3 regions of the Paenibacillus paludis genome follow, and region 3 is predicted to be linked to each of the others. Evidence: riboswitches for the same ligand, from Rfam matches in the RefSeq annotation. Region 3 holds a riboswitch; each other region holds the start of a gene.
What was found. A riboswitch is a leader RNA that binds a small molecule or an ion and turns the genes downstream of it on or off. The one in region 3 is predicted to bind cobalamin.

Region 1 (3,276 bases), on a different contig from region 3:
TGGAGATACTGCAACGGAATTTACTACCTTCGTGTTGGCACCGGCAAAATAGACAAGCACCTTGTCCTGCGCCTGCAGTTTGAAATCACCCATGCCTTCGCTTGGGTAGATCCATTTCCCGCCGCGCGACACCAGGAAGTTCCAATAGCCGTCATGGGTTCCGTTCTTAATCCCATTAATGCCCGACACATAGCTGCCATAGGAGGACTCCGTAATCTCCAGCGGAATATTTCCGGATGCCGTAAGCTTCTTCAATGCCGCCAGCGCGTTGGATGCTTGCAGCGCTCCCTCAGCGACCGGCCCCTCAGGTCCTTCAACCGACAGGTGGACTGGTACATTCTTGGAGATTACCTTTACAGCTTGCGAATATTTAGCGATAGTTGGTGCATTGTCCGTAACATAGCCGGTTACGGTTAGCGTATAGTCTCCTGCCGGAACACCTTCGGCAAAGACCGCTTTGCCGTCTTCACCGGTTGTTGCCTTCCGGTCTCCGACCGCCACCTCCACACCAGATGCACTTGAGGTTACAGGACTCGAGATATTTGTGGCGTTGTCCCATACCCATTTTATCTGGGTAACCGTAACTGAGAAAGGCTCCTCCTCACCTGGCTGCGACGCGGACAGCGTCAGCGAATTCACCAGCTGCGTATCATTGCCCGCATAATAAACGAGGACCCGGTCTGCTTCCTTAAGTTTAAAGTCCTTCATTCCTACATCGGGATCAATCCATGCCCCATCCCGGGATACAGCGTATTTCCAGCCATCCCAGCCGCCGTAGATTCCGGCTTGGATGCCGCCGATTCCCGTTACATAGCTGCCCGATTCATTCTTAATCGGAAGGCCCTTCTGGGCTGCCACTTTCTCCAGCACCTCGAGGACATTGCCTGCGTATGCCATCCCTTCTCCCAGCGTGTTCTGCGGCCCTTCAATTACAAGGGGCACATACACTAACGGATTCGGAACCGCTGGCTTGGTGAAGTCATACAGCTTGCCGTTTCCGCCCCCGCTGTACAGGGTGTAGGCCACCAGCGCCTGCAGCCCCTGCTCTGTAGCAAATGCATTTACATTTCCGCCCTGATTATGGGCAAACCCGCCGCCCTCTACGCTGAAGCTGAGCAGTCTGCTTATCAGGTCTGCTTCACCCTTGGAGAATTCTGCTCCTTCCGGGTCTACCCCGAAGGAGGCAAGGCCGATAATGACCTGTGCCGCGCTTTCGCTGCTGCCTCCAAAGCCGCCGTTGCTGTCCTGCGCAGCGGACAGCCAGGCTACTGCTTTTTGCCCGGCAGTTGCAACCACCGGATCACTCTTATGCGCAGCAAGGGCCGTCAAAGCCATCGCCGTCATATCCGGCTCGCTTGCCCCGGAAGTCAAGGCAAACCCGCCGTCCGCATTTTGCTTGGACAGGATCTCACTCAGCAGCGCCGCTTTGCTCCATTTGGCATCCGCCCCAATGGTATAATTGCCGGAATCCAGTGCCAGCAGCGCATAGACCGGATTGTTCAGCGTCTGGCCGCTCATTTTGTCACTGTTATAGATACGCTCAACCAGATTAAAACCCGGTTCAGAGCCGTTTCCGGCAAAGTTCGCCGGATCAGCCCCCACGGCTTGTACCGCGAGCACAATCCGTGCATAATCAGTGACTGCGGCAAAGCTGCCGCTGGCTGTCCGCACTTTTTGCTCCAGCAGCCGGACATAACTTTCCGGAACTTTGTAGCCCGCCTGTGCGAGGCCAACCGCCTGCCATTCTGACGTCACGCCACTGCTGAGCATATACTCGGCAGCCGCATAGGTCGCTCCGGCAACTGTAATCTGCTGCTTCGCTGTTAATGCAGCCGCAGCCGGCTCTGCGCCAGATTCGTCTGCTGCATATACAGCAGCCGTAACACTTTCCGTTCCCCCGGACGCGGTAGCGGAGACCGCTCCGGCAAACACTTGTCCTGAAGGAACAAGCGCTGTGCCCAGAATCGAAATAACCAGCAATAAAGCCAGGCCAAGCATAAAGGACTTGGCAGAGAGAAGAGTCTTCATCGTTAACCTCTTTCCGTGAATAAAATAGTGAAGCAGCGGACAACAAGAAGAAACGGCTGTGCTGTCCCTTTCAAAAGGACGGGGCCGTTTCTGTGAGAGAGAAGGAACACGCACAGCAACCGGCTTATACCTCATCCTCATCCCTCAAAAAAACCGCCCCTGCTAAGGGCGGCCTCGGAAGAATACAAATGAAGTACGGCGGTGCTCAAGCTCCGCCACCACATCCATTTGTAATGTTCCGCATTCTTACCCCACGAAGAATAGAAACGTTCAAGAAAAAGGCAGGTCTCCTGGCTTATGCTTCACCGCTTCCCTCCGCCTTCCCGTCCTTGCTTCACAGGACAGTGGCACCCTTAAGAGTCGCTCTGCATTTACAGTGGCGGGACCGCGCCGGACTTGCACCGGCCTTCCCTTTTAAGCAAATTCTATGGATAGAATCTGCACCCTTTTCACTAGACTATCAAATTTTAATATTCATAATCATATCCACTATTCCCTTGTATGTCTATAGAAAAGCTGTTCCAATGCCGCCCGTTGCCGGCTGATCCCTTTTCGAAAGCATCAAACACACTCTTCGTTGCTCCCAACCTGTCTGCACGCAGTTCATCATTAGTAGCGGAAAAAATGCCCGCTAAGTTTTAGCTACTCCCACATTAATAAGGATTAGGCGGATTTACACCCGCTATTATTTCGCAAAACGCCTCATCTGGCTCAACCGGATAATTTAGCGGTAATATTTCGTCTTATACAACTTATTCTCAATCTATAGTCCACATTAGAGGGAAATATCCCCTTTACTGGGTATGATCTGCAATAACCAACACCGGAGCTCAGTGTAAAGAAAAAAATCCTGAACGCGCATCTGCCCTGCTCTTTCCGGGCAAAACATGCGGTTCAGGATTTTTGTCTATTTATATCGCTTTACTCAGCAGCATCGGTTGCTGCTCCGCCATCATCCGAAGGCGTTGCAGTCGCAGTTGCAGTAGGCTGGGCACTCGGTGTAGGGGCTGCCGTAAGTGCTGGATCCGACTGCAGAGTCAGCTTGTAATCGCCCGCGATGATCATGTTGCCCTCGGCCAGCTTAGCCCCCGGTTCCAGATCCACAGTGACTTGGTACGAAGCCCCCCCGGTCACGCCCGGCGAAGGCGCGGATGACACAGCCGGGGACGCACCGGCTTCCGTTCCGGTGTCCGCGTTCCCTGTCGCGCCGACTTCTGTTCCGGCGTTCGCGTTACCCGTCGCGTCGAC
Region 2 (3,276 bases), on a different contig from region 3:
GGATTCTGGCTTCACCAATGTTCACCCCGGACAACACCGCTTCAGATGAAGTATACAGGGAGCGGGTTGCCCTTTGCTCAGCTTGTCCGAAGCTCCAGGATGGCGTAACATGCACGGCCTGCGGCTGTATTATACCGGTCGTGGCCAAGCTGAAGGAGCGCGGCTGCCCGTTGCCGGGCGGCGGTTTGTGGAGTCCGGTCACGGAGTAGCGTTCCGCCAAGCCGTTGGAGAGCCTTTGTCACAGAGGAAGCATCATCGGCTGTGAATACCGGAAAGAACCCCCTGGAGTCCCAGGCATACTGAAATTTTAAACGCCCTCATCACTCGTGGATGCAATACCGCGAGGGATGGGGGCGTTTATGTGAGAAGAGAAGAATATATATGCGGACTTTACAGTGAAGGCATCGCTTGGCTAGGAAACTGTTCCATTCCCATTGTCAGTACCTGCTGCTGCATCCCTTTTATCCGCGTCAGCACCATTGAATCCATCGATATAGAACAGCTCTACGACCAGATCCTCGTTGTAATTGCCGAAGCCTTTGCCGAATAAGGTGAGCCCGCCGATATGTTCGGCATCCTCTTCCACCGAGAGCCTGAAGGTCCACTGCTTGTTGCGGATTGCAACCTGCTCCAGCGTAATGTCTGAGAGTTTTAAGCCGTCCATATAGGTTCCTTTTGGGGTAATGCGCAGCTGCTTGAGCAGGCCGTATTGATTGGTGTACGCCGGCCACCAGGCAGGGGTATATTTCCCCGGGCTGTCTCCGTAATCGCCTGGGCTAGTCCAATACCCGAGCTTCTGGCCATTTAGCGTAAACGCAATATCCGAAGGCCAGTTATTATTGGTTGAGGGTGCTTCCGAGGCAATCTCCATCGTAATGATGAGCTCCTCCGGCTGCTGGCTGGACAACAGGAAGTTGGGTATTTTGTATTCGACATAACCTTTGCCAAACCAGAGAATTCCGGCATTCATCCGCTCCATATCCCAGAAATAACGCGGATCGTCGAAGCTGCCGATGATATGCTCGGTAGTGGCCAGCCCGCAGGTTGGCTCTATCTCAAAATCGGAATAATGTCCGACCGGTATTTCTTTCCGGTGACCCTTGCGCTCTGCTTTGGCCTGGAGTGGGAAGATAATCTCCACCCCTTCAGCGGCAAGAGAACAAATCTTTTGCAGTCCGCTTCGTCCGGGAGCCATATGGGTGCGGATCAGTCCGGCCGTTTCCAGCTTACGCACATGCATTGTCATAATGGCGCTGCTCAGCTTGACCGCTCCCGCCAATTCCTTTACATTCATGGGCTGAACAGCAAGCAGCTGCAGCATTCGCAGACGTACAGCGCTTGAGAGCGCCTCGTACACCGGCAGGGAATCTTCGGTAAGATCAAGTTTCATTTTCTGGGTACGCCTCCGGATTCAAGTTATATAGTTAATAATTATATTACTTAAATGGCTTTCTTACAACCCGTTGGGTTCACCGGATGGTGTGCTGGAGAACTTTGCCGCTCCACTTTTATCACAGACACCACCCGGCGAAGTCCACTATAATGTACAGGATAAATTAGCGATAAGACAAGGTGCCCTTGTAACTACAAGGGGTAACAGGGAATCGGGTGCAAATCCCGAGCGGTCCCGCCACTGTAAGGAAGAGCTGAACTTCAGCATGTCACTCGGCAAACAGCCGGGGAAGACGAAGGAAGGCGTTATGATCCCGAGCCAGGAGACCTACCTTGTTTGCGCGCACCACGACTCTACGCGGATAGGAGCGGTGTACGAATTGGTTAAAGAGATGAAGGCATGCAGTTTTGGAGACGGTGGATTTTGAAGATTTGGTGCAGAGCAAGTGCCAGCTTCAGCTCCCCCACATTACAATTCTGCGAATTCTCCGCGCTGTTGCAGCGGGACCACCATCTCTTACATATCTGATGACGTACATAGCACTCCCACCCCCCGGGGCGGGAGTTTTTGATTTGATGCGGCACAAAATGACGAATCCATGGAGGGAAAAGCATGAACAAACGCAAGTTTTGGAGTTTTGCTGCACTTATTGCCGGATTTACCGTTTATTTTTTGCTGAATGAGCCGGGCACGGCCAACGCGATGCATATTATGGAGGGGTTTCTGCCGGTAGGCTGGGCCGTATTCTGGTGGGCGGCGTTTCTGCCGTTTTTTGCCCTTGGAGTCCTTAAGCTGAAGAAAATGACCAAGGACAACCCGGAGCTGAAGCTGCTGCTTGGGCTGGCGGGTGCATTTACCTTTGTATTGTCGGCACTCAAAATGCCTTCCGTAACCGGAAGCAGCTCCCATCCTACAGGAACGGGGCTTGGTGCTGTAATGCTGGGGCCGCTGCCGATGAGCGTAATCGGGTCTGTTGTACTGCTGTTTCAGGCGCTGCTGCTGGCGCACGGGGGGATAACGACACTCGGAGCGAATGCATTTTCGATGGCAGTGGCCGGTCCTTTTGCCGGGTATGCGGTCTATAAGCTGCTGATGAAGGTGAACGGTCGTGAAAAGCTGGCTGTCTTTATGGCAGCGGCAGTGGCCGATCTCATGACGTATGTGGTGACCTCGGTTCAGCTTGCAGTGGCTTTTCCGGCGGCAGACGGAGGTGTGCTGGCTTCTCTGATTAAGTTCGGCGGTATTTTTGCCGTGACGCAGATTCCGCTCGCCATCAGCGAGGGGCTGCTGACCGTGCTGCTCTGGAACTGGCTGAAATCCTACAGCCCGAATGAGCTGTCGCTGCTGAAACGGCAAACCAAGGGAGGAAGTCTGTGATGAGCAATAAGTGGAAAAATGGGTTGATGCTGCTGGCGGTGATTTTGCTGGTGGTGCTGCCTCTGCTGCTGGTGAACGGGGAATTCGGCGGGGCTGACGATGCCGCAGAGGGTGTAATTACAGAGATTGATCCCGGTTATGAGCCCTGGTTCAAACCGCTGACCGAGCTGCCCGGCGAAACGGAAAGCATGCTGTTCGCGCTGCAGGCGGCGATCGGGGCCGGAGTGATTGGCTATTCCATCGGCCTGCTGAAAGGCAGACAGGACCGGCGCAAGCTTAATGATCAGAAGAATTGATGCGTTATCCTACAGCAATGCGCTGAGGCAGCTGCCCGCGATGTGGAAAAGCCTGTTCGCAGCAGTCATGTTCATCCTTTCCTATGCGCTTCATCCGGCCTTGCAGCTTGTGATTGCGGGCTGGATGACCGTGTGGTGTGTACTGTACGCCAAAATCCCGCTGCGCGCCTACGGACTGCTGTTTGGTACGGCACTTTTGTTCTTTTGTCT
Region 3 (3,276 bases):
AAAGATCTTACCGCCCAGTTCAAATAATGCTCATGATCTTCAGCCTTTAACGGCAGGCCTTCACGGATCGCCGGTTCATCCACCTGAATCATCTCGATTCCCGCTTCCTCAAGCGCCTGAACCTCATACCGCAGGGCAAGGGCGATCTGGTTGGCCACCTCTTCACGGCTGAGATCATCACGGACAAACGACCAGTTCAGAATGGTCACCGGACCGGTCAGCATCCCTTTTACCGGAAGACTGGTGAGCGACTGGGCGTACAGACTTTCCTTCACGGTCATAGGGCCGGTAAACGCAACATCGGCATAAATGACCGGCGGCTTCACACAACGTGAACCGTAGGATTGGACCCAGCCCCCTTTGGTAAAGAGGTACCCTGCCAGCTTCTCGCCGAAGAATTCAACCATATCCGTCCGCTCAAATTCACCGTGCACGAGCACATCCAGCCCGAGCTCCTCTTGAAAAGTAATCGCATCTGCAATTTGCTGGCGGATAAATCCGTCATAGCGCTCCTGATTCCAGACACCCTTGCGCCATTTGAGCCGGGCCTGGCGCACTTCAGGCGTCTGCGGGAAGCTGCCGATCGTCGTTGTCGGCAGCAGCGGCAGCTGCCACTTCTGCTGCTGCACCTTCACGCGTTCCGCGAAGGGCAAGCTGCGGCTGTCCGGCAGCTTATCCAGGCTGCTCACCTGCTCAGCCACATCCTGGCGCCCGCGTTCCGGCAAGGCGCGGAACACTTTCAGCGCCTCGCGGCTCTCGGCGAGCGCTGCGGCATAGACCTGCCCATCCTCGCCCGCCGCTGCTGCAATCAGACTCAGCTCCGCCAGCTTCTCGTCGGCGAAGGCCAACGCCTGCCGTACCGCAGGCTTTAACTTGTCCTCGCCTTGAACAGTTACCGGCACATGCAGCAGACTGGAGGATGGCTGGAGGATCAGCCGTTCGTCCGGCACATGGGACTTCAGCGCGCGGACCAGCTCAAGCTTGGCATCCAGATCGGAACGCCAAATATTGCGCCCGTCGATAATGCCCGCTCCCAGCCATTTGTCCTCTGGCCAGCCCAGACGCCGGATCGAGGCCAGATTAGCCCCGCCGTCATGGACAAAGTCCAGTCCGATACCCTGCACAGGCAACTCCAGCAGCGCTTCCAGCGGCTCTGCGGCTTCAAAGTAAGTCTGCAGCAAGACATGAAGTCCGGGCACTGCTGCAGCGATCTCTCTGTAGATAGTTCCCAGCAGTTCAACTTCTTCCGCGGTTAAGCCGGTTACGATAGCCGGTTCGTCGATCTGTACCCAAGCCACGCCTTCCTGCTGCAGCTCCTGCAGCAGCTGCACATACACCGGCAGGAAACGGGCAGCAACCTCTGCAATTTGATCGGCAGCGAACCCCTTGGAGAGCTTCAGGAAGGTATAGAGTCCGACTATAACCGGCTTGCCTTCAATACCCGCCTGCTCTTTGGCGAAACGGTAGGCAGCGAGCGGTTTGTTCTCAATCAGGCGGGGAGTCTGCCCGCCGATTTCCGGCACGATATAATGGTAATTCGTATTGAACCATTTGGTCATCTCGCAGGCAGGGGCGGCCGAATTGCCGCGCGCCATGGCGAAGTACAGATCGAGCGGAATGTCTCCGCCATCGTAGGCATATCGCGGAGGAACAATGCCAAACATAGCAGCGGTATCCAGCACATGGTCATAAAAGGTGAAATCATTGACAGGAATCAGTGCGATCCCGGCCTGCTGCTGTGTCTTGAGGTGCTGAAGCTGAATCCCGGCCATTTCCGCGCGGAAGGCTTCTTCATTGATTTTGCCGCTCCAGTAAGCCTCCAGCGTGTTTTTCCACTCCCGGTTCTTTCCGATTCTCGGATAACCGAGGCTGCTCGTCTTGATGTTGTTTGTCATTACAGTCACTCCCTTGTCTATAGTAAATGCCTTAAGCTTTAGTTAATGATCTCAGTCGGTATCGATAATAAAGAGCGTCTTCCCCTAACCAGGCCGCAGGGAAAGACGCCCATGGGCTGCCAATGGGTAACGTCTTAACACCTCCCTATCTTCCGTAGGTACTGCAGTGCTGTTGAGACAGGCAGGTCTCCTGGCTAGCGGCGTCGGCATCCATCAGCAAGTCTTCCCGGCGAAGTAGATATGGCCAGTGACATGGGCTGCTATGAACTCTTCCGTTACAGTGGCGGGACCGCATCGGCTTGTCACCGAATTTCCCTATTAAGCCTCCGGGCCTTTCTGATACTCCGGCTGGCGCCTGTCTCCGATATTTGCAAATTGTATTCATCCCGTAATCTGATGCCATCATACTGAATCCGATACCTTATCCGCAACAGATTTACGGGTATTCCCGTTATACACATTCTCTATAGCTGGCGCCGTGCAGGCTCATTTTGCGGCGATTCTGCCGCACATTCCCTCACAGCCTCTCTTCAAGAAGCAGCTTCAGCGAACGTTTGGTGTACAGCAAAAAGAACCGGCTGTACCGTCCTTGTTAAGGAGGTACAGCCGGTTCCTTTTCGATAAATGATAGCAGTCAACGGACTGTTTCAAACTGTCTTTTAGAACCAGACGAGGTAGACTACCCCGGCAAGAACGAGACGGTAAATCGCAAACGGCATGAGCTTGATCCGGTTGATCAGCTTCAGGAAAAACTTCATAGAGAGCAGCGCGAACAGGAAGGCACTAATGAACCCGGCAATAAAAAACGGCAGGGCATCTATCGTAAAATACTGCCAGTTCTTGACCAGTGAAATCAGACTCGCACCCGCCATAATCGGCACTGCCATAATAAAGGTGAAATCGGCAGCCGCACGGTGGCTCATACCCAGCAGCACACCACCTGAGATGGTCGATCCGGAGCGTGAAAAGCCGGGCCAGAGCGACAAGCATTGGATCAAACCTACCGATAGCGCCTGTCTATATGTAATTTGGTCAACACTCTCTGTCTTGATTTTTTTGGGGGCGAACCGGTCGGCAAAAATCATGAATATTGCACCAATGACCAGACCGATCAGCACCGTTGATGTTGAAAATAAATGCTCATCGATGTAATCCTCGAACAGAAAACCGAGGATTCCTGCAGGGATAAGTCCTACAATGACCTGCGCCAGCTTCAGCCGGCCTTCCGTCTCCACCGGAGGTTGTCCTTCCGGCACCGCCGTCAGCTCCTTGCGGCTGAATCGTTTGAGACCCAGCAGGTCGATGAACCGGTTGCGGAAAATGATGACTACCGCCAGGATCGAACCCAGCTGGATGACTACTTTGAACGTGTTCGCCGCAT

Region 1: it holds a riboswitch for cobalamin, as region 3 does, so the genes downstream of both, ACAN56_RS15745 (S-layer homology domain-containing protein) here and metE (5-methyltetrahydropteroyltriglutamate--homocysteine S-methyltransferase) in region 3, are expected to answer to the same signal.
Region 2: it holds a riboswitch for cobalamin, as region 3 does, so the genes downstream of both, ACAN56_RS24540 (energy-coupling factor ABC transporter permease) here and metE (5-methyltetrahydropteroyltriglutamate--homocysteine S-methyltransferase) in region 3, are expected to answer to the same signal.

The regions. Positions count from the first base shown of each region.
Region 1 is NZ_JBGJZP010000007.1:161,299-164,574, reverse strand. Features, by position in the region: gene ACAN56_RS15745 (S-layer homology domain-containing protein) at 1-2,028, opposite strand, end outside; cobalamin riboswitch at 2,292-2,491, opposite strand; gene ACAN56_RS15740 (GAP1-N2 domain-containing protein) at 2,950-3,276, opposite strand, start outside.
Region 2 is NZ_JBGJZP010000015.1:107,679-110,954, reverse strand. Features, by position in the region: gene ACAN56_RS24550 (DUF6171 family protein) at 1-209, shown strand, start outside; gene ACAN56_RS24545 (ArsR/SmtB family transcription factor) at 413-1,390, opposite strand; cobalamin riboswitch at 1,554-1,742, shown strand; gene ACAN56_RS24540 (energy-coupling factor ABC transporter permease) at 2,006-2,770, shown strand; gene ACAN56_RS24535 (energy-coupling factor ABC transporter substrate-binding protein) at 2,770-3,066, shown strand; gene cbiQ (cobalt ECF transporter T component CbiQ) at 3,050-3,276, shown strand, end outside.
Region 3 is NZ_JBGJZP010000002.1:308,763-312,038, forward strand. Features, by position in the region: gene metE (5-methyltetrahydropteroyltriglutamate--homocysteine S-methyltransferase) at 1-1,895, opposite strand, end outside; cobalamin riboswitch at 2,059-2,269, opposite strand; gene ACAN56_RS04740 (undecaprenyl-diphosphate phosphatase) at 2,555-3,276, opposite strand, start outside.